Regions from separate parts of the Pedobacter sp. AC163 genome, predicted to be linked through region 3. Evidence: riboswitches for the same ligand, from Rfam matches in the RefSeq annotation. Region 3 holds a riboswitch; each other region holds the start of a gene.
The links. Region 3 has a riboswitch for S-adenosylmethionine ahead of ACZZZK_RS00345 (SusC/RagA family TonB-linked outer membrane protein). Riboswitches for the same ligand answer to the same signal wherever they lie in the genome.

Region 1 (10,240 bases), 240 kb from region 3:
CAATAGCTTGTACAAAACGCAAAACAATTAATTGATTTACATCTGTAACGGCTAAGCATAAAAATGAGGACACGATATACAAAGCCAATCCAAAAAACAGCGGTTTTTTTCTTCCGTATTTATCTAACAACGGGCCATACAGTAGCTGGCCTGCAGAAATTCCGATAAAGAAACTAGATAGCGATAATGCAACTGTAGATTCGGTGCTTTTTAAATCTTTAGCAATATCAACAAAACCTGGCAAGTACATGTCAATTGAGAAAGGGCCAAGCGCCGCCAAGGAGCCCAAAATTAATATAAGATAAAAGTGCTGTTTCTTATCCATGAATATTCCGATTTTTTTGAAGTCGCAAAGATTGGTAGATTATTTTTGCAAACCTATTTTTAAGGTCGAATGAGTGTAAAAGTCTTGGAAAAAATTACAGCTTAAAAACTAAATCTCATTCGATTTATCTTTAGATTTATACGCTATGACTTTTAAAACTAAAGAAAGCCGCTTACTTCTCGTTCTGGGGAGTTTTTTTGTGGCGAATGCAATATTATCAGAATTTATCGGTGTAAAATTATTTAGTGTTGAAGAAACATTGGGTTTCAAGAAGTTTGATATTAACTTATTTGGTGTGCCTAATCTTTCGTTTGTAATGTCGGCGGGAGTGCTTACCTGGCCAATCATTTTTATCATGACCGATATCATAAACGAATATTTTGGGGTAAAACAAGTGCGGTTTCTATCTATTTTAACTTCCATTTTGATAGCTTTTGCGTTTTTAGTGGTTTGGGGCTCTATGCATTTAAGCGCAGCCGATTTTTGGGTTCATCAAAATATAAACGGTGAAGATTTGAATATGAATAACGCCTTCGCTGGTATTTTTGGCCAAGGCATGTGGATTATCGTGGGTTCTATCATTGCTTTTATTGTGGGGCAGCTCGCCGATGTTTTAATATTCCATCGGATAAAAAAGATAACCGGAGAGAAGTCGTTATGGTTACGAGCTACTGGTTCAACTTTGGTTTCTCAACTGATTGATAGTTTCGTAGTAATTTTCATCGCATTTTATTTAAACCCTCAATATCATTATAGCTGGCAAATGGTTGCTGCCATTGGTTTAGTAAATTATACTTACAAATTCCTTGTTGCTATTTTAATGACACCTATTCTCTATATCGTTCATGCTATAATTGATGGTTATTTAGGGAAAGATTTAGCAAAAAAACTAACTGAAATGGCAGGAAGGGGATAGCTTCATTTAATAAAATATGAAAAAGATATTTATAATAGTAGCTGCCTTAACATTTTTATATGCCTGTAAGGAAAAACCAGGTGGAGCGGAAGCTAAACCAAATGATATTAGAGGCACTTGGAAATTGATATCAGGAAAAATTATTGATAAACACACTGGAAAAACCAGCGACTATCCAATGAATTTTGAAATGATTAAGGTTATAAATGATACACATTTTGCCTTTTTAAAGCATTCTACAAATCCTAAAGATAGTTTAGGTTTTGATGCTGGTGGGGGAAGTTATACGCTAAATGGAAACGCTTACACCGAGCATCTTCAATACTATAAAAACAAAAATTGGGAAGGCCAAAAATTTGCTTTCAAAATTACTGTAGTAAATGATACGCTTACTCAAACAGGAGTGGAGAAAGTTGAAAAAGAAGGTGTTGATCGGGTAATTATCGAAAAATATATCAAAGAAAATAAATAACGCAAAAGGTCGGAATCGCTCCGACCTTTGTACTTAACAACAAAACAAATAAAAAAATTAACCTTAAAAAATTCTTATATCGACGCTAGTTCTTCCGCGAAGACATTTGCAGCAACCTGCTCCTGTTTGTAAATCTGCCTACCCGTATAGGCGACAAAAACATTCTTATCTAGTAGAAGATCACGATTACTAATCAAATTTCCCAATTTCACCGTACCGATTACGTATTTGTACTCACTGGCTGAATAACGCTCGCTAATGTTATCGAACTCCAGTAAACTGATTAAATCTTCATCAGCATAACGCAAATAGATCTCCAATAAAATATCTTCAGTGTGTTTTACACCATTTTCTGAGTGATATTTTTTGTACTCATAACGATAATCATAACGTAAGGCAGCAATATCAGAAAGTACAGCAGCGCCTGTTGGGTGGCCACCTGCACCTTTGCCAAAGAAAAATTGCTTATCAGCAAAAGCCGCCTGAACCGTTACCGCATTGTATTCATTCTCTACATTGTATAAGAAATCATCTTTTGCTACCAATTTTGGCAATACATAGGTTACAATATCCTTTGTGTTTACTTTTCTAGCTGTTGGAACCAGTTTAATTTTGAAGTTTTTTTCACGAGCATATTTAATGTCGTAATGAGACAGGTTTTGAATACCAATGTTCAATATCGCATCAGGGTTTACGAACAAGCCATAAGCATGCGCCGTTGCGATAGCTAATTTGTATTTTGGGTCGTATCCACCAACGTCCAAAATTGGGTCAGTTTCTGCAAAACCTAAGTCTTGCGCTTCTTTTAGTGCCGAATCATAACTCTGATTTTCGTTAAAAATTTTCGATAAAATATAATTCGACGAACCATTAAAAATTCCGCTCAGGGCATGGAAAAGTTCATTATCATAATATTCTTCCAGGTTTCTGATGATTGGAATACTTCCGCAAACTGCACCTTCGTAAAGTAGCGATGTGCCATGTTGCTGTTGTAGATCTACTAACTCTTTCAAGTGCGTAGCAATCATCTTTTTATTTGCTGAAACTACGTTTTTACCATTCTTCAATGCCGTAGTTACAATTTCGTAAGCCGCATCAGCATCATTTATCAACTCTACAATCGTATTGATTTCGGAATTATTCAGAATCTCGTTTTTATCCGTTGTAAATAGATCTTTATTAAGGGTACGTTTCTTTCTTGGGTCTTTAATCGCTATTTTAATGATTTCAAGGTTAAGGTTCTGGCTTTGGATGATGTCCAATAAACCTTGTCCTACAACTCCGAAACCAAATAATCCGATTTTTAAATTTTTGCTCATGTTGTTTTATAGTATCGAGTAGCGGAAAAAGTATCAAGAGTAGATGCTCAAAAAGGCTTTCGCTACCATTTGTTTTTGCTATTTTTTATTTGCCACGGAAACACGGATTTACACTGAATTAGGTACCCTAGTTTTCCGTGACTGATTAATTATTTCTATGTTTTTAACCTTGGGTTTTTATTTTAAACCTTCCACCGTTCATGCTTCTGCCTGATTAGGCAGTATGCTGCAACTTGATAATTTTTTTGTTTCTGCTTTCCTTAATGAAATTTCCGATGATGTTTGTTAATGCATTAGTTTCGATCAAGAAACCATCATGACCATATTCAGAATGAATGGAGGCAAATTCCGCATCGTTAATATGATCAGCTAAAAATTTCTGCTCCGAAATTGGAAACAGGAAGTCATTTTCAATTCCTATAACTAGCGTATTTGCTTTAATTAGCTTCAAAGCCTCGGCAATTGATTTACGGTTGCGACCAACGTTGTGGCTATCCATTGCTTTAGTTAAATAATAGTAACTATAAGCATTGAAGCGGTTTATCAATTTCTCTCCCTGATAATTTTGGTATGATGAAGCCCTGAAATTATCCGTTTTATCGTTTACGCTTTCTACCTGCGTATTGCCATAAGCATGGTAAGTTCTGTAGCTCAAAAGCGCTATACTACGAGCGGTTTTAAGTCCCTTACTACCGCCATCTGGCTGGTTAGCGTAAAAAGTTCTATCGGTGGTAATCGCCAAACGCTGGCTTTCATTAAAAGCAATTCCCCACGGAGAATGAACAGCATTTGTAGCAACCAAAATAAGATTCTCAATTCTGTTCGGCTCAATTATTCCCCATTCTACTGCCTGCTGACCTCCTAATGAACCGCCAATTAATAATTTGATGTTTCCAATGCCTAAATGATCGGCCAATAGTTGGTGAGCAGATACAAAATCGCGGATAGTAAATTGTGGGAATGATAGATAATAAGGTAAACCGTTTACAGGATTGGTACTTAAAGGATTGGTTGTTCCGTAGTTCGAACCCAAAACATTCGCACAAATGATATAATGTTCTTCCGGATTAAACAAAGCATTTTGCCCAAACAGACCTTCCCACCACTCAAAAACATCGTCATTTGCGGTTAAAGCATGGCAAACCCAAATTACGTTATCTTTTTTGGCATTTAATTTTCCATAAGTTTGAAAAGCGATTTGCAAGTTTCGAATTTTCTTGCCACTTTCTAACTTAAACTGTTTGGGATAATTATACACCCCAACCTCTGAAGAGGTCTTTGAACTTCTATCGGTCATATTATTGACTGTAAATTTTTAAACATGTTTTGTTGCAACCCTTTCGAGGGATGGATAGTATTAGGCTTGTAAACTTTCAGCAGTTGCGTGAGCGCTGATAGTAGCAAAAGCCTGCTCAAAATCTGCTTTAATGTCATCGATATGCTCAATACCAACTGAAACCCTTAACGCATTTGGTTTTACACCTGCAGCTAATTGTTCCGTTTCACTTAATTGTTGATGTGTGGTTGCCGAAGGCTGAATAATCAGCGTTTTAGCATCGCCGACATTTGCTAAATGAGAAACCAGTTTTAACTGATCTATAACTTGGGTTGCATTTTCCTTGGTGCCATTTAATTCGAAAGATAAAACACCACCGAAACCATTGCTCAAATATTTTTTTGCCAGATTATTGTATTTGCTGCTTGCTAAACCTGGATAATGAACTTCTTTAACAAGCGGATGATTTTCTAACCAGGTGGCCAACTCCAAAGCATTATCTACATGGCGTTGTACGCGAAGAGATAACGTTTCTAAACCTTGCAATAAAAGGAATGAATTGAAAGGCGAAAGGGCAGGACCCAAATCTCTTAAACCCTCAACTCGAGCACGAATGATGAATTGAATGTTACCAAATGGGCCGCCGATGCCGAAAACATCATTAAAAACCAATCCATGATAACCTTCTGATGGCTCGGTGAACTGCGGAAATTTTCCATTGCCCCAATTATAATTTCCACCATCAACAATTACGCCTCCAATGCTGGTTCCATGTCCGCCAATCCATTTTGTTGCAGATTCTACTACGATGTTAGCGCCATGTTCCAAAGGTTTAAATAAATAACCTCCAGCACCAAAAGTATTATCCACGATGAAAGGAAGATCGTATTTCTTCGCAATTGCTGCGATCTTCTCAAAATCAGGAATGCTGAAAGCCGGATTTCCAATGGTTTCTAAGTAGATCGCTTTTGTTTTCTCTGTTATCTTTTGCTCAAATTCTTCAGGCACATCTGGATTTGCAAAATCTACATGGATGCCCAGGCGTTTGAAAGCCACCTTAAATTGATTGTAAGTTCCTCCGTAAATATGTGTTGAGGAAACAATGCTATCTCCCGCTTCTAAAATATTATGTAATGCAATAAACTGTGCCGCCTGACCAGATGCTGTTGCTAACGCTGCAACTCCACCTTCCAACGCCGCAATTCTTTTTTCAAAAACATCAGTCGTTGGGTTCATTAAACGAGTATAGATATTGCCAAATTCTTTTAAAGCGAAAAGATTAGCGCCATGTTCGGCATTTTTAAATCCATAAGAGGTAGTTTGATAAATTGGAACTGCTCTTGATCCTGTGGTTGGGTCTATTTCCTGGCCAGCGTGTAACTGTAGTGTTTCAAATTTATATGAAGTTGACATAATTCTAAATGATTGATTAAATGAATGTTGAAGATTGATTTCAAGCTTATGGTTATAAAATTTATCACCATAAATCAAGATAATTTTGTAGGGCGTATCCCGATCTATCGGGACCTTCCAATTTGAAAAAGAAACAAAGGAGGAAGATTTTTAAATTACTGTATGCAACAGCACATACAAGTAATCGCCCGCATATCACAACAAATCAATGAAATAGAAGAGTTCTCTACCTGATTGAGGTTTAGCTGAGGTTCGCTTTGCGATTGAAGATTTAGTATTTTCATCAGTTATAATTTATATCTCCAAATAACACCATGTTACTTGGTCAGGAATTGGCACCTTCTCTTTCTGAGGGTTGCCAGTGGGTCACGGAGCCAGTCTCTCGCCACTTCTTTATAAATCAATCCGATTAAAGATTGACTTTTATTCAGTTGTTCACCAAATAATATTTCAAATATCTAATTTAATTTCGAAACAACAAAATTAAATTCTGATAATTTGTTAAGTGCTTGTGAATCAAATTCGTAATTTTAATTTGAAATCATAAAATAAACTTAACCTTAAAAATTTTATGTTTGTCATACCTATCTAATCATGATGAAAAAAATAAAATCTACTTCCTTAGTACTGCTAATTGCAATATCAGGATTAACAGCTCAGGCACAATTCGGGGGATTAAAAGACAAACTATTAAAAGTTGGAACGGCACAAGGTGCTAAAGCTCTTGGTGTTGATAAATTTTTAAAGCAACCCGCTGCCATTACTACAGCATTTGAAGATGTAAACCGCGAGGGTGAAAAAATGCCTGATTTTAATGCTAAGGCAAAATTTCAGCCGCTATATTTACTGCCTAAAAACCCTGATGGAGGTTTCGTTTTGTGCGAGGGATTTTATGAAATGACAAATAAGAGCTACTGTTTAAAAGCCGGAACTTTTGCACCTTCGAAAGGGGATGGCTACATGTTTGCTCCTGTTTTAGGTCCGAAAGAAGAGATTGTGGTTGCCATTTTAAAGAGCGCAGAAAAACATCCAGAGGTGGAACAGCATGATATTCAAATTTTGCTTTGGACGATTATTGCCAGAACAAAATTTGCTGATTATGCAGGTACAGTAAAGCTAACAGCATTGAAACTTTTAACACCGAAACAGTTAACCCAACTGGAAGGCGGTGCCTTAGGTATTTTACCTTTCGATGTAATGGAAAAAGCTAAAGATCAGCTTCCCTCAGGGATTAAAGCTGTTTTCGAGGCTGAAAACAATATCCGTCAACTGGTTTCTTCTGGCAACTATACCTATGCCGATATGGAAAAATACGCCATTATTGCAGGTATGGCGCCACCAAGGGCCGATGTGCCAAGTGGTATTTGGACAAAACACCCTGACGGTTATTACGTTCGCTATTTTCCGTCTGGTTATTCGGTTACTAAAGTTCAGGTTTATGTACCGAAGGAGTTGTTGGCGAATGGAAATAAGATTGTTTATGATGCTGCCGGCGATATTGCTTGTCCTGCAAATACTGGTTCTCAGCGGTTGGCGCAAACAAACGAGCCATTAGAACCAAATTATTCTACGAAATTGGTAACGGTTTGTAATCCTAAATAGATTTTGAATATGAGCGGGATTGTAATTCTTATGGATTTGCAATCCCGCTTTTTGCTGTAGGCCCTATGGGAAAAATGAAGGGGTAAAGTTAAATAGTTTGCCACCCATAGGCTGCGATTTAAAAACAGAGTTTTGCCAGCAAGTGACTACTAGGTTGCTATTTGAAACACCGTTAGCAATCTTATTTCATTTGTTAAAACTCATAGTTTTAAGATTGCTTCGTGCCTCGCAATGACGGGCTAAGTTACCCAAGTGCTTGTTCTAAATCAGCAATAATATCATCCACGTGCTCCAAGCCCACGGAAATTCTTAAAAGATTTTTTGGGGTTTTACTGTCTGGCCCCTCAACTGAATAACGGTGTTCAATTAAACTTTCCACGCCTCCTAAGCTGGTTGCTTGCGCAAACAGCTTTACATTATTAACCACTCTGCTCGTTTCTTCTACATCACCTTTAACTAAGAACGACATCATTCCACCAAAATCCTTCATCTGTTTTTTAGCAATCTCATATTGAGGATGCGTTTCTAATCCGGGGAAGAATACAGCCTCTACTTTTGGATGGTTAACCAGATATTGCGCAACTAATTTGCCGTTTTCGCAATGGCCCTTCATGCGGTAAGCCAGGGTTTTTATACTTCTACAGAGTAGATAACAATCAAACGGAGAAGGAACCGCTCCACCGGTTTGTTGTATATTTTTTATTTTTTCCCAAAGCTCATCTTTTTTGGCAGTGACCAAGATTCCACCTAAAACATCGCTGTGGCCACCCAAATATTTAGTACTGCTATGCATTACAATGTCAGCGCCTAACAAAATTGGATTCTGTAGAATAGGAGAGGCGAAGGTACTGTCGCAAGCAAAGGTAATGTTGTTCTGCTTTGCAATTTTCCCGATTTCTTCAATATCCGTAATTTTTAGTAATGGGTTTGATGGGGTTTCTATCCAAATTAATTTGGTATTTGGTTTTATACTCGATTTAATTAATTCCAAATCAGTTTGATCAACAAAATCGAATTCTAAAACTTCGTTAAATATGGTGAGAAGCTGCTTTTTTATCCCCCAATACATATCATCAGGAGCGATAATATGGCTACCAGGTTTTAATGCCTGGAACAAACTCATTCCACAATTATTTCCTGAAGCGAAAGCTGCTGCATCTGCCCCATATTCTAATTTAGCTACAGTGTTTTCTAAAGCAGACCTGTTTGGGTTGCTCACGCGGCTATACATGTGCCCTCCGGGGTAGCCTCCATTCTCATCGCGAAAAAAAGTTGTCGATAAGTTTATTGGCGGGGTAACATCTCCGGTAGTGTTTTTAACAAGATTAGATGCGTGAATAGCAAGGGTTTCGGGTTTCATAATGATTTGATTGTGCTGCAATATAATCGCATTGCAAATTAATAATTTGCTGCTAATTTAAGGTTCGAAATTGTTTTGGCAAGATTTATGTAAACAGTTTCCCGAAATTAAATTAAACTAAAATGAAAAGATTATTTATAGCTATCGCAATAGCATGTTCTACTTTAGTAATGTTACAAAGTTGTTCATCAACTAAAAACGCTGCAACAGGTATTAGTGGCGGTAGAGGTACAGTTACCGGAACTTGGGTGTTAAACAACGTGGCCTTAGAGGGCTTGCCAGATCAAGCTGTTCAAGGTTTATTTGGAGAAAAATCTTACAAATGCTTCCAGGGAAGTACTTGGAAATTAACCAATAGCGGAAACGGATCATACACTTTACCAGCATCAAGCACTTGTGGCGAGGTAATGCAAACTATTTTTTGGTCGGCTACCCCATCAGAAGAAACTTTTCAATTTAAGAAAATCTATGAAGGTGATAAAGCTAAAAACGTTACAGAAGGATATCGCCTGGTATTAACACAACTTTCAAAAGGCAATATGGTAATGAAATCTCCGATTGAATTTGGGGGCAAAACGGCAAATATCGTGTTGACTTTCTCGCCGGCAGTAAATTAAAAAGAACATAAGGATTAATAATGAAAGCACTTCTGAAGAGATGTGCTTTTTTTGTTTAGCCACAGATTTAGGTTTAGGTTTTTTTGCTGCAGATGCACAGATTTGTTTTTAACCACAGGTAAAAAAGGATAGGCAAAGATTTGGGTTATTATTTACTTCAGTCAAGATTTTTTGCCACGGAAACACGGAGTGTCACGGAATTTGATGTACAAGTTTCTGTGGTCTCTGTGTTTCCGTGGCAACTGTAAAAGTAAGAATCTGTGTTTATCCGTGTCCATCTGTGGCTAATTCATTTTTTAGAAATTTAAAATCTGTAAATCTGTAGTAACCTAATCGTTTGTTACAACAAAATGATTTTCAAATCGCCCCAATATTGTACTTTTGTGCAAAATAAAATCAGGAATGAATACAACTGAGCAAGTTGAAAAAATATTAGCTGATACTTCATTATCAACTGAACTACAGAACATAGCACATAAAGTTCTCCATAAAGAACGGATTACTTTTGAGGAAGGCGTTTATCTTTATGAGCATGCAGAATTAGGTTATCTGGGAGTTTTGGCAAACTTCATCCGTGAGGAAAAACATGGTGATAAGACTTATTTCAATCGCAATTTCCATTTAGAGCCTACAAATCTTTGTGTTTATGATTGTAAGTTTTGTTCTTATTCCCGTTTAATAAAGCAAAAAGAAGAAGGCTGGGCCTTGACGATGGAACAAATGCTCGATATTGTTAAAAAATACGATGATGAGGCTGTTACCGAAGTACATATTGTCGGCGGTGTTTTGCCTCAATATGATGTGGCTTTCTATTCTGCATTATTTACTGCAATCAGGGCGCATCGTCCTGATTTACACGTTAAAGCATTAACACCCGTTGAATACCATTACATTTTCAAGAAAGCTAAAATTGATTATGCTACAGGTATGAAGTTGATGA
Region 2 (10,240 bases), 2.4 Mb from region 3:
AAAAATGATCGAAAAATTATCGACTTTAATGGGCAGGAATGTGCAGACAGGGATTTTTGGAGCGGATATGAAAATTGCTTTGGTAAATGATGGGCCGACTACAATTTTAATTGATACGAAGAATAAAGAATAAGCCCCCACTCTCTAGAGGGGAGCTATAAGCAGTAATTGCATAGAGTTAAGGCAATATTTATGGAAGTTATAAATTCAGGGTTGTATGTGGGGGCAGATGACTCTACCTCAAGCAGGGAAAAGCCTACTTTGTGGAGTAAGGGTTTTCTTGTTTTCTTTCTTTTGCTCAAATTCGTATTAAGCTATTTGTTAGTAAATAATGTTTACGAACTTCATAGAGATGAATTCTTACACTTGGATCAGGCTAATCATTTGGCTGCAGGTTTTACTTCTGTTCCGCCGCTTACCTCCTTATTTTCGTTCATAATTAAGTTTCTGGGTAATAGTGTTTTTTGGGTTAAGTTTTTCCCAGCTCTTTTTGGTGCCTTAACCATATTGTTTAGCTGGAAAATTGTTGAACATTTGAATGGAAATTTACTTGCAAAATGCTTTTTGGCAGTGGCCTGCCTTTGCTCGACATTTTTAAGATTAAACACACTTTATCAGCCAAATTCATTTGATGTCCTAGCCTGGACAGCCACATTCTTTTATTTACTCAAATATTTTGATAATACAGTACCTAAGTATCTATATTTCTTTGCCATTTGGGTGGCGCTTGGGTTCTTAAACAAATACAATATTCTCTTTTTGCTAATGGGTTTATTACCAGCAATTGTAATTTTACCAACTCGAAAAATATTTACTAACAAGCATTTTTATTTCGCCATTATTTTAGGCTTAATTATCGTTTCGCCGAATATCATCTGGCAAATTAAAAATGATTTTCCGGTGCTCGTACACATGAAGCTGTTGGCTAAAACGCAGTTGGTCCATGTCAATAGAGCAGATTTCTTCATCAATCAAGTCTTTTTTTTTGCAACAAGTATATTTGTTTTACTTGCTGGAATCGGTGCGTTAATTTTTTATAAACCCTTCGTAAAATATCGATGGGTAATTTTAACGTATGTTTTTACGCTAATGATTTTTAGTTATTTTAAAGCTAAAGATTATTATGCTTTAGGTTTGTACCCTGTGCTGCTGGCTTTTGGTGCTACTTACTTCGGCTTCATTTTGTACAAACGTTACCTATTTACCACGGCACTCTTAGTTTTCAATATTGGCTTGTTTCTTTGGGTATTGCCCCTGGTGATGCCGCTATATTCGCCCAAACAGATTATAGCTAACCAAAAACGCTTTGAAAGAGTTGGTGTGTTGCGTTGGGAAGATGGTAAAAACCATCAATTGCCACAAGATTATGCCGATATGCAAGGCTGGAAAGAAATTGCTCATTTAACTGATTTAGCTTACGAAAAGGTAAGCGATAAATCTGCTTTGTTAGTTAGGGCAGATAATTATGGTTTGGCTGGTGCGGTAAACTATTATTCCAAATATGGCAATATCGGAGCTGTTTCCTATAATGCTGATTACTTGTATTGGTTTAAAATGAATAAAGCGATTAAGTATGTGATTTTAATTCGCGAAGCAGGTGAAGAGGATCCTGAAAGAAAAAAAGAACAGCCATTTTTTGAGAAGATCACCAAAATCGGGGAAATCAAAAATCCCTTTGCCAGAGAAGTTGGTGCAAGTGTATTTCTTTTAGAGGGTGCCAAAATAGATGTAAACAAAAGGATTAAACAAGAAATAGAAGAAGAAAAGCATGACCATTAATGAAGCGCAGGAAACAGTAGATCAGTGGATCAAAACTACAGGCATCAGGTATTTTAACGAGTTAACCAATACTGCTATTTTAATGGAAGAAGTTGGGGAGGTAGCTCGGATTATGGCTCGGAGATACGGTGAGCAGTCATTTAAAAAGAGTGATGAAGCGGTAAACCTTGCCGATGAAATGGCCGATGTGATGTTTGTACTAATCTGTTTGGCCAATCAAACAGGTATTGATTTGAGTGATGCTTTTCAGAAAAATCTCGAAAAGAAAACCATTCGCGATGCAGACAGGCATAAAAATAACGAGAAGCTAAAATAAGTCTAAGGTCTTTAGTCGGGAGTCCTGAGTTAAATAAGCGCTACTGACATTTATTTTTATTTGTCGAAATCGGCTTATGCCTTTCAAAATCCCCCTTTAGATAGTTGGGGGTACAAACTCCATTAAAGTTCTGTAGGCCACAAAGCGGTTTTTAAACTTGCTGTTTAATCTCTCTTGTAGCTCTGGAGCAAATTTGCTTTGGTATTCGTTGTAATTTTCTAAAGTTTCGGCAACATATTGTGCGCAATAAGTTACGCCTTCATTTGGCGAATCAAGTACCTTTAATAATCGATTGGATACAAACATCCCGGTAGCCATCACTTCTGGAATATGGGTTTCCTGCATCCATTGCAACCATTCTTCAGCTGCAGCATCATCTAAAATTAGGGTAACGTTATATAAAAGCATGTCGCAAAGATAATAAATGTGCCCAAGTAAAAGATAGATGAAAAACTGAATTTCTTATATTCGGCGATTATTTAGAGCATACTCATGATTGAAATTTCAACATCACAAACAGTAATGGATTTAGAAGGTATTATTACGCTTCAAAAAAAGAATCTAAGAGCCGATTTAACTGTGGAAGAAATTGAACAGCAAGGTTTCGTGACAGTATCGCACAAGCTTGATGATTTGGAAAAAATGCATCAGCATGAACCGAACATCATCGCCAAGGACAGTGAAAAGTTAATCGCTTATGTATTGGGGATGACGGAGCAATCGAAAAATGATATTCCCCGATTAGTAGAAATGTACGAGAGTTTCGATCACATTCAATATCATGGAAAATCGGTGGCTGAGTATCAATATATTGTTGTGGGCCAGGTTTGTGTTGATAAAGATTACCGTGGGAAAGGCTTATTTGATCAATGCTATCAGGCTTATAAGAATTTTTTCGAAGATAAATTTGAATTCGCAATAACTGAAATTGCCACTATAAATCTACGTTCAATGAAAGCGCATGAGCGTATTGGGTTCAAAACGATTGATACCTATACAGATCAAATGAGCACGGAATGGAATGTGGTGGTTTGGGACTGGAGATAAACTATTGAAGGTTTATCAAGGCCTGCTTAACTGCATTATCGGTTTGATTTACTGATCGGTAGTAGCCCACATCGCCAAGATAATAGCGACATAACAATGCTTTCAAATCGCTCAAAATTACAGGCTTAGCATTGTACAATTGAAAACGATCGATCTGTACGTTTTTGCGTTGAATATAACCTATAAAATCTTTAAAATCATTATCTCCCAACGTAAAAGAATTAATGTTTTGCTCTACAAAGCCAGCGTTATATTTGTTTGTTAATACATTGAAAACATAATCTGATAAAATCTTTTTGCTTACCAGGGTAGCATAAAATTTATTGTAACCAACGGTATCCAGTTTGACAAAAACATCTGGCTGTATGCCTCCACTAGGCTTTTGTTTTTTTACATTTTGTATGGCTACACCTTCTGCTTTTTCTATCGAATCCTGGAAAGAAGTGCGATCTCCGGTCAGTTCTCCATCCATCATTCTCTCATCCAACTCATGTTTGTAAGCATCATAACCTTTTTTGTACGATTTCTGGATGCTTCGTCCCGATGGCGTATAATACCGGGCAATGGTTAAGTTTAAAGCAGATCCGTCACCGAAAGAAAACTGTTCTTGAACCAGTCCTTTGCCAAAAGATCGCCTACCAACAATCACCCCTCTACCTAAATCTTGAATAGCACCTGCAACAATCTCACTTGCCGATGCGGTATTCTCGTTAATCAATACCGCTAATTTGCCATTTTGAAACGCACCGGTACCGGTTGAAAAATAATCGGTACGAGGTTCGTGTTTACCCTGGGTGTAAACAATGAGTTTGTTTTCTGGTAAAAACTGATCAGCTAAACCCGTAGCAGCAGAAAAATACCCTCCACCATTGTCGCGGAGATCGAGGATAAGCTTCTTCATCCCTTTGGCTTTTAAATTATTAGCTGCAGTAGCGAAATCATTATCGGTATTTGCTCCGAACTTACTAATTCTTATATATCCAGTCTCAGGATTAATCATATAAGAAGCATCAATGCTGCTAATGTTTACCTTACCCCGGGTAACCATTAACTTACTTTGTACCTGTGTTCCATTATGCATTAAAACAACGCTCACGCCACTTCCGGCTTTACCTCGGAAACGTCCGGTTAACTGCTCTTTTGGCAAGTTTCGCCCGCTTACCACTGCGGTATCAATACTCAAAATTTTATCTCCCAGTTTTATTCCGGCCTGATAGGCAGGCCCGTCTTTAACCACCCCAGTTACCATCATCGTATCATTGAGCATGTAATACTCAATGCCAACACCTTCAAAGTTACCTTCTAAATTGTTGGTCATATCTTGCGCATCGGTTGGAGGCAAATAAACACTATGGGGATCTAGTTGATGTAGAACGCTATCTATAGGTAGATTCTGTAAAGAATCCGTATTAATTTCATCAACGTAGTTTTTATTGATAATGTGCAGAATCTCTTCAAGTTTTCCGTCACTATTTATAGCCAACTGCGGACTTCGCTGAACGCCAAAACCCTGGTCTTTTATAAATTTTATCCCCAAAATCATACCTACTATTAAAATTACAGAATAGCTTATTGCAATCAGTAGGTTATTTCGGGTATTTTTTTTCATTAGCGTTGTGCAAATTTATGAAATTTAGCGGGTTACTATATTTTTTAACTGCATTTTCATGTCTTTTGTTTCTAATATTTAACATAAATTAACGGATGTAATTATTCTTACAGCTACAGGAAGATATATTTTTAAGTTTTTACGCCGCTTTTTAAAAAGAATTTACCGAATTTTATCAAAATTAAATTTATGAACAGAGTTACCGAGCAGGAATCTAATTATGATAACATCGACAAAATGTCGGTATTGGAGGTTTTGCAGGGCATTAATAATGAAGATAAGACCGTTGCTTTTGCAGTCGAAAAATCTTTGCCTCAGATAGAAAAACTAACTTCGGCAGTTGCCGAAAGAATGAAAAAAGGCGGTCGCTTATTTTACATTGGCGCAGGTACAAGTGGTCGTTTAGGTGTCGTGGATGCCTCCGAATGTCCACCAACTTATGGAGTTCCTTTTGATTGGGTTGTTGGAATTATTGCCGGTGGCGATACGGCCATTAGAAAGGCAGTAGAATTTGCGGAAGATGATGCCGAACAAGCGTGGAAGGATTTGGAAGAATTCAGCATCAATGAAAAAGATTGTTTGGTAGGTTTGGCCGCATCTGGAACTACACCTTATGTAGTTGGCGGTTTAAATACTGCCCGTAAGCACGGCGTTTTAACAGGTTGTATTGTTTGCAATACTGGTGGACCAATCGCTGCTGAATCTGATTTTCCTGTTGAAGTTGTTGTTGGCCCGGAATTTATCACCGGTTCAACCCGAATGAAATCTGGTACTGCACAGAAATTGGTTTTAAACATGTTGAGTACCACCGTGATGGTTCAGTTAGGACGGGTAGTAGGAAACAAAATGGTAGATATGCAGTTAACCAATAACAAATTAGTCGATCGCGGAACTCAGATGGTGGCCGATGAATTAAACATAGGATATGATGAGGCGGCAGATTTACTTACAAAATATGGAAGCGTACGTAAAGCGGTAGAGGCGGGACAACGACAACCACAGTAAATGAATGAATGATATAATGAGTGAATGATAGAGTTAGCATCGCCGTTAAATTCAGTCATTCAAAATTCACTCACTCAAAATTAAATATTAAAATGCACGAAATCGAGCCTTATTACCAGTGGAGAGATGATTATGTTTCGGCAGAAGATGAGCGCTCACCATTTTACAATACCGAGTATTCGGAAATTTACTTCGACAAACAAATTTATAATTTTCTACTGCATCCGCAGTGGGACGAATTCGGGTCGAACACCCTTTACATGAAGGTTTTGTATGCTGATTATGATCGCAGTTATGCCATTATCGAATTTATCGGCGAATGGAATGATGCAATTAATAATGATATCATGTTACTTAAACGTGATATTTTAGAATTGATGATGGACGAAGGGATTACCAAATTTATTCTTATTGGCGAGAACGTTTTAAATTTTCACGCATCTGATGATAGCTATTATGAAGAGTGGTTTCAGGAAGTAGAAGATGGATGGATTGTTGGCGTAAATTTTCAAGAACACGTTATTTCCGAATTTAAAGACAATAATATAGATTACTATATCAATTTCGGAGGAGCTTTTGACAATCTGCCGTGGCGTACACTTAAACCGCTACAGTTCTTCAAAAAAGTTGAAGAACTCTTGACAAAAAGATTAAACTAAATTGTTATTTTTAAAATCATTTAAATACACAAAATTAAAAATGGAACAACAAAATTATAATTATCAAACCAATAGTGTCTTTGTACAGGAAAACTCTGTATCGAAGAAGTTTTTTGCAAACGTATTCCTGTGGATGTTTGTAGCGTTGGCTTTATCCACTCTATCTGCTTTTTATATTTCAAACACTGAATCGGCCTTAAGATCTTTAATCGATTTTGAAACTGGAAGAAGAACTGCGTTAGGTTATGTGGCCATGTTTGCGCCACTTGGGCTAGTTTTAGTAATGGGGGCTGGCTTTTCCAGACTATCTTATGGCGCCTTGTTAGGTGTATTTGTCCTGTTTTCTGTGTTACTGGGCGTAAGTTTGAGTTTCATTCTCTTAATTTACACTGGCACCTCGATTATAACTTGTTTTGCTGCAGCCGCAGGGATTTTTGGTATAATGGCTGTTATGGGTTACACAACAAATATAGATTTGAGCAAGTTCGGCCCAATTTTAATGGTTGGTGTTGCCGGTTTATTTATAGCCAGTATTGCAAACATGTTTATCAAAAGTGAACAGTTTAGCTTAATTATGGCATTTGTTGGTATTGCTGTTTTTACAGCATTGACTGCATACGATGTTCAAAAAATTAAAAGAATTGGAATGGGAATTGAAGAAAGCGGAGAATCAATTCCATCTGCTGATACAAAGAAATTAGCTATAATGGCAGCCTTGTCGCTATACCTTGATTTTATAAATATCTTCCTTTTCTTGCTACGCATTTTCGGAAGTAGAAAATAATGAGCAAGTTTTTGGTAATCATATTCTTCATTTTAGTTGGCGGCATTATCCAGGCAATTACTGTGACTTATATTACAGATCATATCTTTATTAGTTGTTTGCCTAGTGCGTTTTTGATGGGATATTTGATTATCTACTACAACAAAAGATTCGGAAAAAGGGAGGCTGTTTAAAGCACTCAAACAAAACAATATTCTTAAGGCTGTGCAAATTTGCATGGCCTTTGTAATTTTATTTGGCAGCAGAGCGATAATTTTTGGAATTGATGTTGCTTTGTTGCATTTTTGTACGCTTATTAAGAAAGACGGAGGGATTAGACCCAACGAAGTCTTAGCAACCTGTGACCACACAAGGTGCTACATTCTATCCCGATTTTAATCGGGGGCAGATAAGTTTAGGATTACGATTCTCGTACCAACTTTTTAAATAAGCTTTTTTAGTACTTAGTATATAGTCTTTAGTATTTAGATAACAAATGCCAGATTACATATTGAGTTGAAATGTAGTTACATCTCGTGTCGAATGTCTTGATACTCGATACTAACTACTAAATACTAGTATGAGCATAAGAGAAGAATTAGAAAAACGTATTTTAGTAATTGATGGTGCGATGGGTACCATGATTCAGCGTTATACTTTAACCGAAGAGGATTTTAGAGGGGAACGTTTTAAAGATCATCCGTGTGATGTAAAAGGCAATAACGATTTGCTCAACATCACTCGGCCTGATATTATTAAAGCCATACATCTTGAATATTTAGCCGCTGGTGCGGATATTATCGAAACCAACACCTTCAGTACACAAAGAATTTCCATGGCTGATTACCAGATGGAAGATCTTTCTTATGAGTTAAGCTTTGAAGGTGCGAGGGTGGCAAAAGAGGCTGCTACTGAATTTATGGCTGCAAATCCTGATCGGAAATGTTTTGTTGCAGGCGCAATAGGGCCAACCAACAGAACCCTTTCTATGTCGCCAAATGTAAACGACCCAGGTTTTAGGGCGGTTTATTTCGACGAACTGGAAGCAGCATACTATGAACAGGTTCGCGGTTTGGTAGATGGAGGTTCTGATGTGCTTCTCATCGAAACCATCTTTGATACACTAAATGCAAAAGTGGCCATTGTGGCCATTAAAAAATATGAAGAAGTAGTTGGTCGTAAGCTCGAAATTATGATTTCTGGAACCATTACCGATGCTTCTGGAAGAACGCTTTCTGGTCAAACAGCAGAAGCTTTCTTAAATTCGGTAATGCATGCAAAACCTTTAAGCATTGGTTTTAACTGTGCTTTAGGGGCAAAAGAGATGCGTCCGCACATCGAAGAGCTGGCTACCAAAGCGGGTTGTTACGTTTCTGCTTATCCAAATGCCGGCTTGCCGAATGAATTTGGTGCTTACGACGAACAACCACATGAAACGGCTCACCTGGTAGACGATTTTATTCAATCTGGTTTTGTAAATATTGTGGGTGGCTGTTGCGGCACCACTCCTGATCACATTGGCTGCATTGCAAAGAATGCTAAAAAAGCTTCGCCACGGAAATTGCCAACTATTGAGCCTTTTATGCGCTTAAGCGGATTGGAGCCTGTAACGATAACGCCGGAAAGTATTTTTGTAAACGTTGGTGAAAGGACAAATATCACCGGATCTCCAAAATTTTCGAAGTTAATTTTAGGTGGCGATTACGAAGCGGCCTTAGCTGTTGCGCTACAACAGGTAGAAGGTGGAGCACAGATTATTGATGTGAACATGGATGAAGGTATGCTCGATTCGGAAGCTGCCATGACGAAGTTTTTAAATCTGATTGCCTCCGAACCGGATATCGCCAAATTACCTATCATGGTCGATTCCTCTAAGTGGTCGGTGATAGAAAATGGATTGAAATGTTTGCAGGGGAAAGGAATTGTTAACTCTATTTCGCTTAAAGAAGGCGAAGACAAGTTTCGTGAAAGCGCCCGCAAAATTATGCAATATGGCGCTGCAGTTGTTGTAATGGCTTTTGATGAACAAGGCCAGGCCGATAACTACGAACGGAGAAAAGAGATTTGTAAACGAAGCTATGATATTCTGGTACATGAAATCGGTTTTCCTCCTGAAGACATTATTTTCGATCCGAATATCCTTACCGTAGCCACAGGTTTAGAAGAACATAATAATTACGCGGTAGATTTTATTAATGCGACCCGTTGGATCAAAGAAAACCTGCCACATGCAAAAGTAAGTGGTGGTGTATCAAATATTTCATTTTCATTTAGAGGAAACAATGTTGTCCGCGAAGCGATGCACTCTGCATTTCTTTACCATGCCATTCAGGCGGGTTTAGATATGGGGATTGTAAATGCAGGTATGCTTGAAGTGTATCAGGAAATTCCACCCGAACTGTTGGAAAGGGTAGAAGATGTTCTTTTGAACCGACGTGATGATGCCACTGAGCGATTGGTTGAGTATGCTGATACGGTAAAATCAAAAGGGAAAGAAATTGTAAAAGACGAAGAATGGAGAAAGGGATCCGTTGAAGAACGCCTATCTCACTCCCTGGTAAAAGGAATTGTAGAGTATCTTGACGATGATGTTGAAGAAGCTCGTCAAAAATATGCCCGCCCAATACAAGTGATTGAAGGACCATTGATGGACGGAATGAACATTGTTGGTGATTTATTTGGTGCCGGAAAAATGTTTTTGCCTCAGGTGGTTAAGTCGGCCAGGGTGATGAAAAAAGCGGTGGCTTATTTGCTTCCTTTTATTGAGCAGGAGAAATTAGATAATCCAGATCAGGATCAGAATTCCTCGGCAGGTAAAGTGTTGATGGCTACCGTTAAAGGTGATGTTCACGATATTGGGAAGAACATTGTGGGGGTAGTTTTGGCCTGTAATAACTTTGAAATTGTAGATATGGGCGTGATGGTTCCTGCGCAGGAGATCATCAAAAAAGCCCGAGAAATAAATGCCGATATTATTGGCTTAAGTGGATTAATTACACCATCACTTGATGAAATGGTTCACTTTGCCAAAGAAATGGAACGAGAAGGTTTTACCATTCCAT
Region 3 (10,240 bases):
GTTTCTCAAAGTACTCGAGATATTTATAAAGTCGAATGTTAGGAAAAGGACTACTAAACAAATTAATTTCTTGTTAGAGGCTCTTCTACAGCAGTCTTTTTTGACAACAATCCATCAATTTCATCATTAAATGCTTTGACAAAATCAGTGTAGTATTTTCCCGTTGCTGGTCCACTATAACCTGTATGGATCTGAGCAACATTTCCATTTTTATCGATGATGATCATCGTTGGAAAAGAAAGGAAATTACTTAGTCCAGGAAGTGATTCTGCAACCTGTTTTTTATCCGGTTTGCCTGCGATCACCTGATCATATTCAATGCCGAACTTATCGCGAAATCTTCCCAATGCTTTTTTTACATAAGCCGAATCCAGTTGCCGCTCATAATGAATCCCAATAACTTCAACGCCACGACTGCGATTTTCCTTGTACCATGGAGCGATAAATGCTGCCTCATCTACACAATTAGGGCACCAGGTTCCGGTAATCGTCAGGATCACAACCTTATTTTTAAATTTCTCATCCTTCAACGAGATCTTCTTTCCATTAACATCCGGAAGAGAAAAGTCAAGCGTTTTATACCCATCTTTTAAAAAAGTTAATTTGGTCGCATCCGGGAGGGCCGCATTTTGATTTTGAGTTCCGGTGAAGGGCGTATTCCCCCTGGCACTCACTACTTCTCCCACAATTTTACCGTCTTTTGAAAATGTGCCTTTGTAGTAAGCAGGGCTCGAACCGATGAAACCGGAAAGATAAAAATGGTTTCCATCAACACTGCCTTCAAGATAGCGGGAATCGCCGGTAATGCGGAGAAATGTACCTGTAATTTTATTTCCGGCCTGCTTAAAAAGTCCTACCGCATTTTCACTTTTGCCATTCTGTAACTGAAAAACAATATCGTATTTTCCAGAAAAATCTGCATCTGGTGCCTGGCCGCTGGTTGCAAACCGATATTGCTTTGCTTTACTGGCATACACAGGCAGTGGTTTTCCAGATCCATCCTGTCTCTTCAATACGCCGACAAGTGAATCTTTCTGGATTTTAAAAGCAAGAACATTGTCGAACTGATCCAGGTTAATCAACAATGAATCTCCTTTCCTTTTTACAACTCCCCCGTCGAAGCGCTCATCGGCATTTAAAAAGCTGAGAAAGGGTTGATCACCGTTTCTATTTTTAATTTCAAAATTAAATGGTACTTCAACACCGGGTTTGAGATTAAAGACACCTCTCCAGATTCCATCTGCCCGAAAAGATTTCGGAGATTCGACACTATTGCTTTTGATTTCATTTTTTGATTGCGCTGATGAATTATGTAGGAAAAGTCCTGCTACAACTATTAAAATATATTTTATTTTCATGGGATGCTGATCAATTAATAGCGCAAATGTAGGCATGATTAGCCTTAAGAAAAAAATATTTCAATAAAATCTATAGAATTACTAGACAATATGATTTTTCTATTATCTTTGCGCCAGTTATTTTAAAATACTTATCAAGAAAGGTGGAGGGAATGGCCCTGCGAAACCTTAGCAACCACCCTTAGGTATGGTGCTAATTCCATCCCGGAAAGTCCGGGATAGTTAAGTCAGTTGAAGGCCAAATCATTGTTAATGAATATGAGAGCACTCCTGATTTATAGGAGTGCTTTTTTTTATAAGCGGATTGCTACAATTGATAAGTGTTGATCTATCAGAAAAATAAATTAAATGGAAAAAACTAACGAGCAAAAATCAATTTACGCATGCATTTCAAACCGAAGTAAAAGAGACCGAATGCGAACGGGTATTTGTATAGACTAAAGTTAGCAAATACCACAAAAACTTAATTTTCATTATCAGTGTGTTAAAAAATTCGTCAAAAGCGGAGTGGAAGAGCTTTGCCAAAATTTCGCGACATCATCCCTTAATTAATCATCAACAATATCTATTATGTTCAACAAGATTAAGCTTCCGGCAATATTATTTCTGCTATTGCTTTCCCCATTCGTACGTGCACAAAACATCTCCATATCAGGCACGGTTAAAAGTTCATCAGGAGAAACTCTGCCCGGCGTTTCCATTTTTGTAAAAGGTACCAAACAGGCAGTAACAAGTAATGCTGCCGGCAGTTTTACCATTACGGTAACTGGCAAAAGCACATTGGTATTTTCTTATATCGGCTTCGCTACTAAAGAAGTGGAAGTATCTGGTGATACACAGGTGCTCAACGTGGTTTTAAATGATGCGGATAACGCTTTAGATGAAGTTGTGGTTACCGCTCTGGGCATATCGAGACAAAAAAAATCGTTGGGTTATGCCGTACAGGAGCTCAAAGGTGAGAGCTTGACTGAAGCGAGGGAAAGCAACCTGGTAAATGCGCTGGCAGGTAAGGTTGCCGGCGTGAGGGTAACCAATAGCCAGGGCGATATGGGTTCTTCCCGCATAGTGATTAGAGGAGAAACTTCTATTTCTGGCAATAACCAGCCGCTTTTTGTTGTGGATGGTATACCCGTGGATAATTCGCAACTCAATTCCGCTGGCGCAAGAGATTACGCAAATACAATTTCCGATATCAATCCAAATGATATAGAATCGATCAGTGTGCTTAAAGGCCCGAACGCAGCAGCGTTGTACGGCTCAAGGGCAGCGGCCGGAGTAGTTATTATCAAAACAAAATCCGGAAAATCGAAAAAGGGTTTGGGGGTCAGTTTTAACTCCAATGGGGTTATTGAAAGTTTACTTACACTGCCAAAGTACCAGGATGTTTTTGGTCAGGGATCAGAAGGCAAGTTTAGCTACGTAGATGGCAAGGGTGCCGGAACGAATGACGGTGTGGATGAAAGCTGGGGCCCGAGAATGGATGGCAGGCTGATTCCCCAGTTTTTTTCAAAAGGAGTAGCCGTTCCATTTGTAGCCAATCCAGATAATGTTCGTGATTTTTTTGAAACTGGCTATTCTCTTTCCAATGGCATTGCCGTTGAAGATGCCGGAGAGAAATTTGATTACCGCTTATCCTACAACAATCTAAAACAGGTTGGTGTGGTGCCTAACTCCGGGCAGGACAAGAATTCGTTTGCCCTAAACACAACTTTGAGGATTACGCCAAAGCTAACTCTAACAGCGAATGCAAATTACAGTAAACTTGGTTCTGACAACTTACCAGGAACAGGCGGTTCCAGGTCGACCAGTACCATGCTTCAGTTTACCTGGTTTGGCAGACAGGTAGACATTAATCAATTGAAAAACTACCGGGATGAAAACGGAAACACTTTCAACTGGAACAACAGTTACTACAGTAATCCGTACTGGGTGGCCTATGAAAATACAGTATCCCAAAACCGGAACAGGATTATCGGAAACATTGGCCTAAATTATAAAATTACTGACGGTCTTAACTTTAACTTCCGTTCGGGAACAGACTATTATAATGATCGTCGTAAGATCAAGATTGCATATGGTACCAATGGAACTCCCTTTGGCTCCTATACCGAAAGTGCTTTTACCGTGAACGAAAGCAATACCGATGCAACCTTGAACTACACTAAACAGCTTAATGATGATTTCAGCGTGGAAGCTTTGTTGGGAACGAATATACGTTCGAGATATATCGAACAAAATGATCAGAGTGCACCGAGGCTTGCTGTCGCTGGCTTATACACTTTGAACAATTCCAGAGATCCACTTACCTCTTCTAATAATTATAGTAAATTGAAATCTTACAGTGGTTACGCATCGGCGCAGATTGGATTTAGGAATTACCTTTTTGCAAATGTGACGGCCCGTAACGACTGGTCATCGACATTGCCGGCCCAGAACAGATCTTATTTCTACCCTTCCTTTAACGGAAGCCTTGTGCTGACAGAAGCTTTTGATATCAAGAACGAGGTGCTCGATTATGCCAAAATCCGTGGAGGTTGGTCGAAAGTAGGTAAGGATGCCGATCCATATCGCCTGATTAACACTTATTCTTTCAGTGCCCCTTTTGGGAGCAATCCTCAACTCAGCCCTTCGGCCACAGATTTGAATCCTGATCTGAAACCTGAAACCACGACCTCATCTGAATTAGGAGCAGAAGCTGTGTTGTTCAACAAGCGCCTTCGTTTTGATGTAAGTTTATACAATACCAATAGCTACGACCAGATTTTAAGTGTGGATGTTAGTCAGAGTACCGGATTCAGGTCCAAATTGTTAAATGCAGGAAAAATCAACAATAAAGGCGTGGAAGTACAATTGGCGGTTACTCCTATCAGAAAGCAGCTGACCTGGGATATTGATGTAAATTATGCCGCGAACAGAAGTAAGGTTATCGAGCTGGATCAAGCGGGGCTGTTGCAAAACTATGTCGTGGCAACAAACTCTGCTCAAGTCATCGCAGCTGTCGGCCAACCTTATGGAACGCTGTTTGGTAACGCTTTTTTAAGAGATGGCAGTGGAAATATCATCGTCAATGCAACAGGAGCTCCACAGGCTGATCCTACCAAAAGGGTTCTGGGTAAATATACACCAGATTGGATAGGCGGCATATCCAATACCTTCACCTATAAGGGTATTAGTTTGGGCGTGTTGATTGATGCCAGCTTTGGCGGCTCAATTTACAACGGCACCTATGCAACAGGAACCTATACAGGCGTGCTGGCCTCTACCCTGCCAGGCAGAGCGGCAGAATTGGGCGGAATTTCCTATTATTATCCGGGAAATGTGAAAGCAAATGGAACAGTAAGACTGGCTGACGGTGCTACGGCGCCCGCCGGTGTAACGGTTTACGATGACGGGATGATTTTCGATGGGGTAACGGCTGATGGGAAACGCAATGAGAAAATACTTTCTGCACAAACCTATTACAAGTCGTTTCGCACCATTGATGAGGCCAATATATTTGATGCTTCCTACGTCAAACTCCGCGAAATTAAACTGAGCTATAACCTACCCTCGAAATGGATACGTCCTTTAAGTCTGCAAGGCGTCTCGGTATCACTTGTAGGAAGAAACCTGGCGATACTGCACCGTAATGTAGCCGATATCGATCCGGAGGTAGCCTTTAACACTGGTAATGGCCAGGGGCTTGAGAGCCTTTCTAACCCAACAACCCGCAGCTATGGCATTAACCTGAACATTAAATTTTAATCCTATCCACATGAAAAATAAATTTATATATATCACTGCTTTCGTTTCAATTTTAGCAGCCTCCTGCGGCAAGGAACTCGACGAAGTAAACATCAATCCGAACGCTACTGAAAATGCACAGCCTGATTATGTGCTTACTGCTGCGATAAAAAACACTACCGATGCCTATTGGGGAACAACTAACAACATGAATTCGAGTCTTCTTTTTGCGCAACACTGGGCAAAGGTCCAGTATACCGAAGAAGATCGCTTTATTTATTCGAACAGTAGTTTTATCTCTTTATGGTCTACCTTGTACTCGCAAAGTATCACCGGTTTTAACAAGATCATTGAAATCGGAAATACCACCGCCAATCCAAATTACCGGGGTGTGGCTTTAACTTTAAGGTCCTGGTCATTCCTGTTGCTTACAGATGCCTATGGGGATATTCCCTACAGCCAGGCAGGAAAATTAGACGAATTCATTACGCCAGCTTATGACAAACAAAAAGACGTATATTTTGGCCTCTTGGAAGATCTGAAAAATGCTAAAAATGCTCTTGATCCCGCAGGGAAAGCCATTACAGGTGACATTATCTATGGTGGAAATATTGGTAAATGGAAAAAGTTCGCTAACGCTTTACGGTTAAGAATCGCTTTGAGAATTGCAGACAGAGAACCTGCAAAGGCAAAGCAGGTATTGGATGAAATTAAGGCTGATGGCGATCAATATATCAGTGACAATACGGATATTGCCCAACTGATTTATCAGATCTCCCCACAACAGAACCCGGTGAGTGCACAATTTGATACCCGTGATGATTACCGGATTAGCAAAACAATAGTTGATAAGCTGTCTTCGCTAAATGACCCACGGCTGCCAGTTTATGCAAGCAGAACACAAACCGCTACCCCTGAAGAATATGTTGGTTTGCCCAATGGATTAACCAATTCAGAAGCCAGTAACCTGGGCTTTGCCAAAACATCCAAGCCAGGAACTTATTTTCTTGCGCCGCAATCCCCTGCCGTAATTTTCAGCTATGCAGAATTACTTTTCGATAGAGCCGAGGCTGCTGCAAGAGGCTTAACTACAGAAAATGCTGCAGATCTTTATAAGCAAGGCATCATAGCTTCGCTGAAACAATTTAGTGTATCGGATGCTGCAGCCAATGCTTATCTGGCGCAGGCATCAGTTCAATATGATGCTGCTAGTTATAAAAAATCAATCGGTGAGCAAAAATGGCTTGCGCTTTTTGGTCAGGGTTTGGAAGCCTGGGCCGAGCGTCGCCGATTGGATTACCCGCAACTTACCGCTTCGGTGAATACCGTACTAAATGGCCAGATTCCGGTACGTTTTATTTATCCGGGTACGGAGCAATCTCTAAACGGACAAAGCTATAAAAATGCGGTGGCCAGCCAGGGTGCTGACCTGCTGACAACCAAATTATGGTTTGATATCAATTAGTTCTGGCTTTTTCCCAGACTGAAAAAGTATCTTGCCCTGGAAACCCACATGTTTCCAGGGCATTTTTGTAACAAAATATTTGACCGAGCCTGAGGTTAGAGCGCCTGCTCATATTTCTCCTTTTGCTGTATCTTCAACTCTCGTTTATCAAAAGGATTCGGAGCAAAGCGCTGATCCTGCAAGCGGTCATATTCCTTCACATAATCCGGATGTTCGGTGCCCATTACCCTATCCCAGAACCTGAAATACAGTCCATAGTTCCCCTTAAATTTACTGTGGTGCAGGTTATGGTGAACTGAAGTATTCAAAACTTCAAACGCCAGGGTGAAGCGAAACCATTTAGGCATGATTTCGTAGCCGAGATGGCCGTACACATTAATGATGAAACCTGTCACAGTAAACAGCAATATTGTTAAGGGGTGCATCGGCAGCAGCATCACAATCAGCACCAGAACAAAGCCTTCGGTAAAGGCTTCCAGTATATGGAAACTATAGGAAGTCCATGGTGACGGATTGGTACTTTTATGATGGACCAGATGGGCAAGTTTGAACAGTTTTTTATGATGTAGCAGGCGGTGCATCCAATAAAAATAAGTATCGTGGATTATCAGGCTCAAAACCAGGGCAACACCGATATACCATACCGGGAAATCATCGATCTGACTATAAATTCTGGTGTACTGCTTAAGTGGGGTGAAAATTAACACCACTGCGATGATTGAAAACACAAACGTACTCTGCATGGAATGCCATACCTCACGGATGAAGTCTTTTTTTGTTGCCGACTTTTGCTGAATTTTAAACTTATTCAGTTTAGCAGGCATCAAGAGATAAAAGAGCATGAAAGGAACTCCGGCAAGTACAAAATACCGGATGGCTGAAATACTAAAAATACCAACGGCGGATTCTATTATCTTTTCCATATCTATATTATTTTTGTCTCTCAAAAGTATAGAACAGATAGATTTTGCGCCGTTAACAAAAGATAATTTAGCAGCTTAACAAAAGATAATTTATGTCATTGCTTGCCTTTTGTATACATTCTTTTTCGAATACGGCTTAGAGAAACCGGAGTAATACCGAGCATCGATGCAATGTATTTATCTGGTACTCTGTTTACCAAGTCAAAACGCTCAGCAAGAAGTTCCCGGTAGCGCTCTTCTGGCGATTGCGTAACAAACGATTCCAGCATTTTTAAGGATTCCGCCAGCATTTTCATCAGGAAAAAATTACGGAGCGGTTCGTACTCCGGGTGTGTCTTCAAAATTTCCTCTAAAACGTCATAGTCAATCTGTAATAACTTTACAGGTTCAAGAGCACGGTAGATAAATCTTGAAGGTTGGCGGTTAATAATGGTATCGTGTGAGGCAATAAACTTGCCTTCGCCACGCAGAAGAAGAGTAGCTTCATCACCATTTTCCTTAATGATGTATACTCGAATGATGCCTTGTTCTATAAAAGCCAGTCTGCGGCTATTTTCGCCTTCGCGGATATAGGCTTCATTTGTTTCCAGCGACACAGCAGTGGTCATGGCAAATAAAGGCCCGGTATCCGCAGGCATAATCCCGGCTAAATCAAACAATAATTCCTGTAAGGTATCAATTGATGTTCTCATATAAATAATAGTGGTAATGAGCAATGGCTAAAAATAAAAATATAATAACAGCCTAGCAAAAGCTATCGCACGCTCCCGTCTTATTTTTGCAATCACTCAGATATCCTCAATAAACCTGAACAGCATACAAACTTAAATCCAGGAAAACAAAAATCAGGATGGAAGACATAACATCAGACATTTTTAATCTCAGTTACCGGAGAAATACGTTGCTTTATACGCATTTGTCAATACCCTACTTCACCTGGTTGTTAGCAGAAAACATTCTGTACTTAGCCCCGTTTTTCTTACGATGAAAGATGCCGGAAAACGATACAGCTGTGTAATTATTGATGATGAATTTAGTTCGATAGAGATAATAAAAGAATATATCTCCCAGATACCAAAACTTGAGCTCCTTAAATTTTATCTTGACCCAGTTTCGGGTTTGAAAGCCCTACAAGACGGACTCAAAGCCGATATCTTATTCCTTGATATCAATATGGAGATATCAGGATTGGATATTGCAAAAATGGTTCGTAATCAGGTAAAATCGATTATTATTACCAGCGGTCATGTTGAAAATGCCCTCTCCGCATTTGAAGTAAATGCAGATGCTTTTTTAGTGAAACCTATTGGCTTTAAAAGATTCCTTAACACGGTAAATCAGCAGATCGTAAAGAATGTTTCTGATTTAATCAACAGATGATGGTCGGCTTTCGCCTGGCTTAAGAAATCTAACTATAAAACTCTTCTCGAAAGAAGTTATTGAAACAAATGTTAAACCTTATAAATCATTCAACGGTAATTTACCCTATTCAATTTATCAGTATATAATTACTCCTGATTTCGTTTTCTTCTAAAATAATTTATTTTCTGTTGGAATAAGTATATCTTGAAACATCGGTGTCTTTATTAAAAAGTGCCTAGTAAAACATACGACAACAAGAGATTGCCTGTTAATGTCAGAGAAAGAACTTAAGATTTTATCGCTATTTGAAAACATTGAGCAAGGTAGCAAAGCTGCTTTCGATGAGCTTTTCATGCTGTATCACCATAAGCTACTGTGTTTGGCAAAACAATATATTAAAAATAAGGAAGGCGCTGAAGAAATCACATCTGAACTCTTTGTGAAACTATGGCTCAAACGGCACAATCTCTCTCAGGTGATCAATCCAGAAGTATATTTGTTCATTTCAATAAAGAATGGCTGTCTCAATCTGATTAGATCCGAAAAAAAGAGAAATTCTATCTTCAGCCTCTCTTCTTCTGCAGAAGAACCCATAAATCAAGAAAATTCGGGTATGGCTGATCAGGAGTTATACAAACTCCTCGATGACGCAGTGGCTGGGCTCCCAGAACAGCGAAGAATTATTTTTATTCTTATCAAAGAAGATGGATTAAAGACCAAGGCTGTAGCAGAAATTATGGGCATTTCGGTGAGGACGGTTGAAAACCAGCTATACAAAGCTGTCAAATCTTTGGCGGATACGCTGAGTCTATATTTAGGTTATCACCCTCAAAACAGGAAAAAGCGTAGCGTGGCTTCTCAATGGCTTCTTTCCTTTTTTTTCTAACCGTAGTGAGTAGTTTTCAAATTGAAACTGTCTTTAATGTAAAAGCATGGAGTGATGAACAGACAAAAATTCATTAAATTATTTTCCCAAAAAATTTCGGGTGAAATTAATGCCGAGAACAAAGATCTTTTAAACGTCGCAATCAGCGAAAATGAACATTATAAAGTATTGGCAGATGATTTGGAAAACTATCTGCGTAATCAACCTACAACCGTCAGTCCGGATCGTCAGCAGCAGTTAAACCAAATCTGGGCCACTATTGGGGCAAATGAAAATGAACAGTTCATGGGTAAATACAGCTATTCCAAACCAAATAAAATTGTCCGCTCGGCAATATGGATTAGATCAGCTGCCGCCATAATTATCATATTCTTCGCAGGCATATTGCTTTACCGACTTCTAAACAGGCAACAACCTACTGAATTTGAGCAGCTAACCACTCAAGAAGTGAAGACTTTTAAAATGCTGGACGATGGCACCAAAGTTTGGTTAAACAAACATTCAACCTTACGTTACAATAAGG

Region 1: linked by a shared signal. The riboswitch ahead of ACZZZK_RS01475 (O-acetylhomoserine aminocarboxypropyltransferase/cysteine synthase family protein) and the one ahead of ACZZZK_RS00345 (SusC/RagA family TonB-linked outer membrane protein) in region 3 are both predicted to bind S-adenosylmethionine.
Region 2: linked by a shared signal. The riboswitch ahead of metH (methionine synthase) and the one ahead of ACZZZK_RS00345 (SusC/RagA family TonB-linked outer membrane protein) in region 3 are both predicted to bind S-adenosylmethionine.

Annotation. Positions count from the first base shown of each region.
Region 1 covers NZ_OZ409872.1:315,225-325,464, reverse strand. Annotated here, with positions in the region: gene ACZZZK_RS01500 (multidrug effflux MFS transporter) at 1-325, opposite strand, end outside; gene ACZZZK_RS01495 (queuosine precursor transporter) at 471-1,241, shown strand; gene ACZZZK_RS01490 (hypothetical protein) at 1,258-1,713, shown strand; gene ACZZZK_RS01485 (homoserine dehydrogenase) at 1,788-3,032, opposite strand; gene ACZZZK_RS01480 (homoserine O-acetyltransferase family protein) at 3,247-4,329, opposite strand; gene ACZZZK_RS01475 (O-acetylhomoserine aminocarboxypropyltransferase/cysteine synthase family protein) at 4,390-5,721, opposite strand; SAM riboswitch class I at 6,013-6,123, opposite strand; gene ACZZZK_RS01470 (hypothetical protein) at 6,316-7,323, shown strand; gene ACZZZK_RS01465 (trans-sulfuration enzyme family protein) at 7,568-8,683, opposite strand; gene ACZZZK_RS01460 (lipocalin family protein) at 8,806-9,300, shown strand; gene mqnE (aminofutalosine synthase MqnE) at 9,703-10,240, shown strand, end outside.
Region 2 covers NZ_OZ409872.1:2,516,861-2,527,100, reverse strand. Annotated here, with positions in the region: gene dtd (D-aminoacyl-tRNA deacylase) at 1-133, shown strand, start outside; gene ACZZZK_RS10845 (glycosyltransferase family 39 protein) at 193-1,779, shown strand; gene ACZZZK_RS10840 (nucleotide pyrophosphohydrolase) at 1,769-2,095, shown strand; gene ACZZZK_RS10835 (DUF4286 family protein) at 2,192-2,503, opposite strand; gene ACZZZK_RS10830 (GNAT family N-acetyltransferase) at 2,588-3,142, shown strand; gene ACZZZK_RS10825 (S41 family peptidase) at 3,144-4,751, opposite strand; gene murQ (N-acetylmuramic acid 6-phosphate etherase) at 4,941-5,756, shown strand; gene ACZZZK_RS10815 (hypothetical protein) at 5,849-6,415, shown strand; gene ACZZZK_RS10810 (Bax inhibitor-1/YccA family protein) at 6,456-7,199, shown strand; SAM riboswitch class I at 7,489-7,594, shown strand; gene metH (methionine synthase) at 7,759-10,240, shown strand, end outside.
Region 3 covers NZ_OZ409872.1:78,941-89,180, reverse strand. Annotated here, with positions in the region: gene ACZZZK_RS00350 (peroxiredoxin family protein) at 63-1,358, opposite strand; SAM riboswitch class I at 1,487-1,587, shown strand; gene ACZZZK_RS00345 (SusC/RagA family TonB-linked outer membrane protein) at 1,929-5,102, shown strand; gene ACZZZK_RS00340 (SusD/RagB family nutrient-binding outer membrane lipoprotein) at 5,113-6,546, shown strand; gene ACZZZK_RS00335 (sterol desaturase family protein) at 6,642-7,469, opposite strand; gene ACZZZK_RS00330 (Crp/Fnr family transcriptional regulator) at 7,565-8,161, opposite strand; gene ACZZZK_RS00325 (LytR/AlgR family response regulator transcription factor) at 8,454-8,849, shown strand; gene ACZZZK_RS00320 (RNA polymerase sigma-70 factor) at 9,103-9,717, shown strand; gene ACZZZK_RS00315 (FecR family protein) at 9,772-10,240, shown strand, end outside.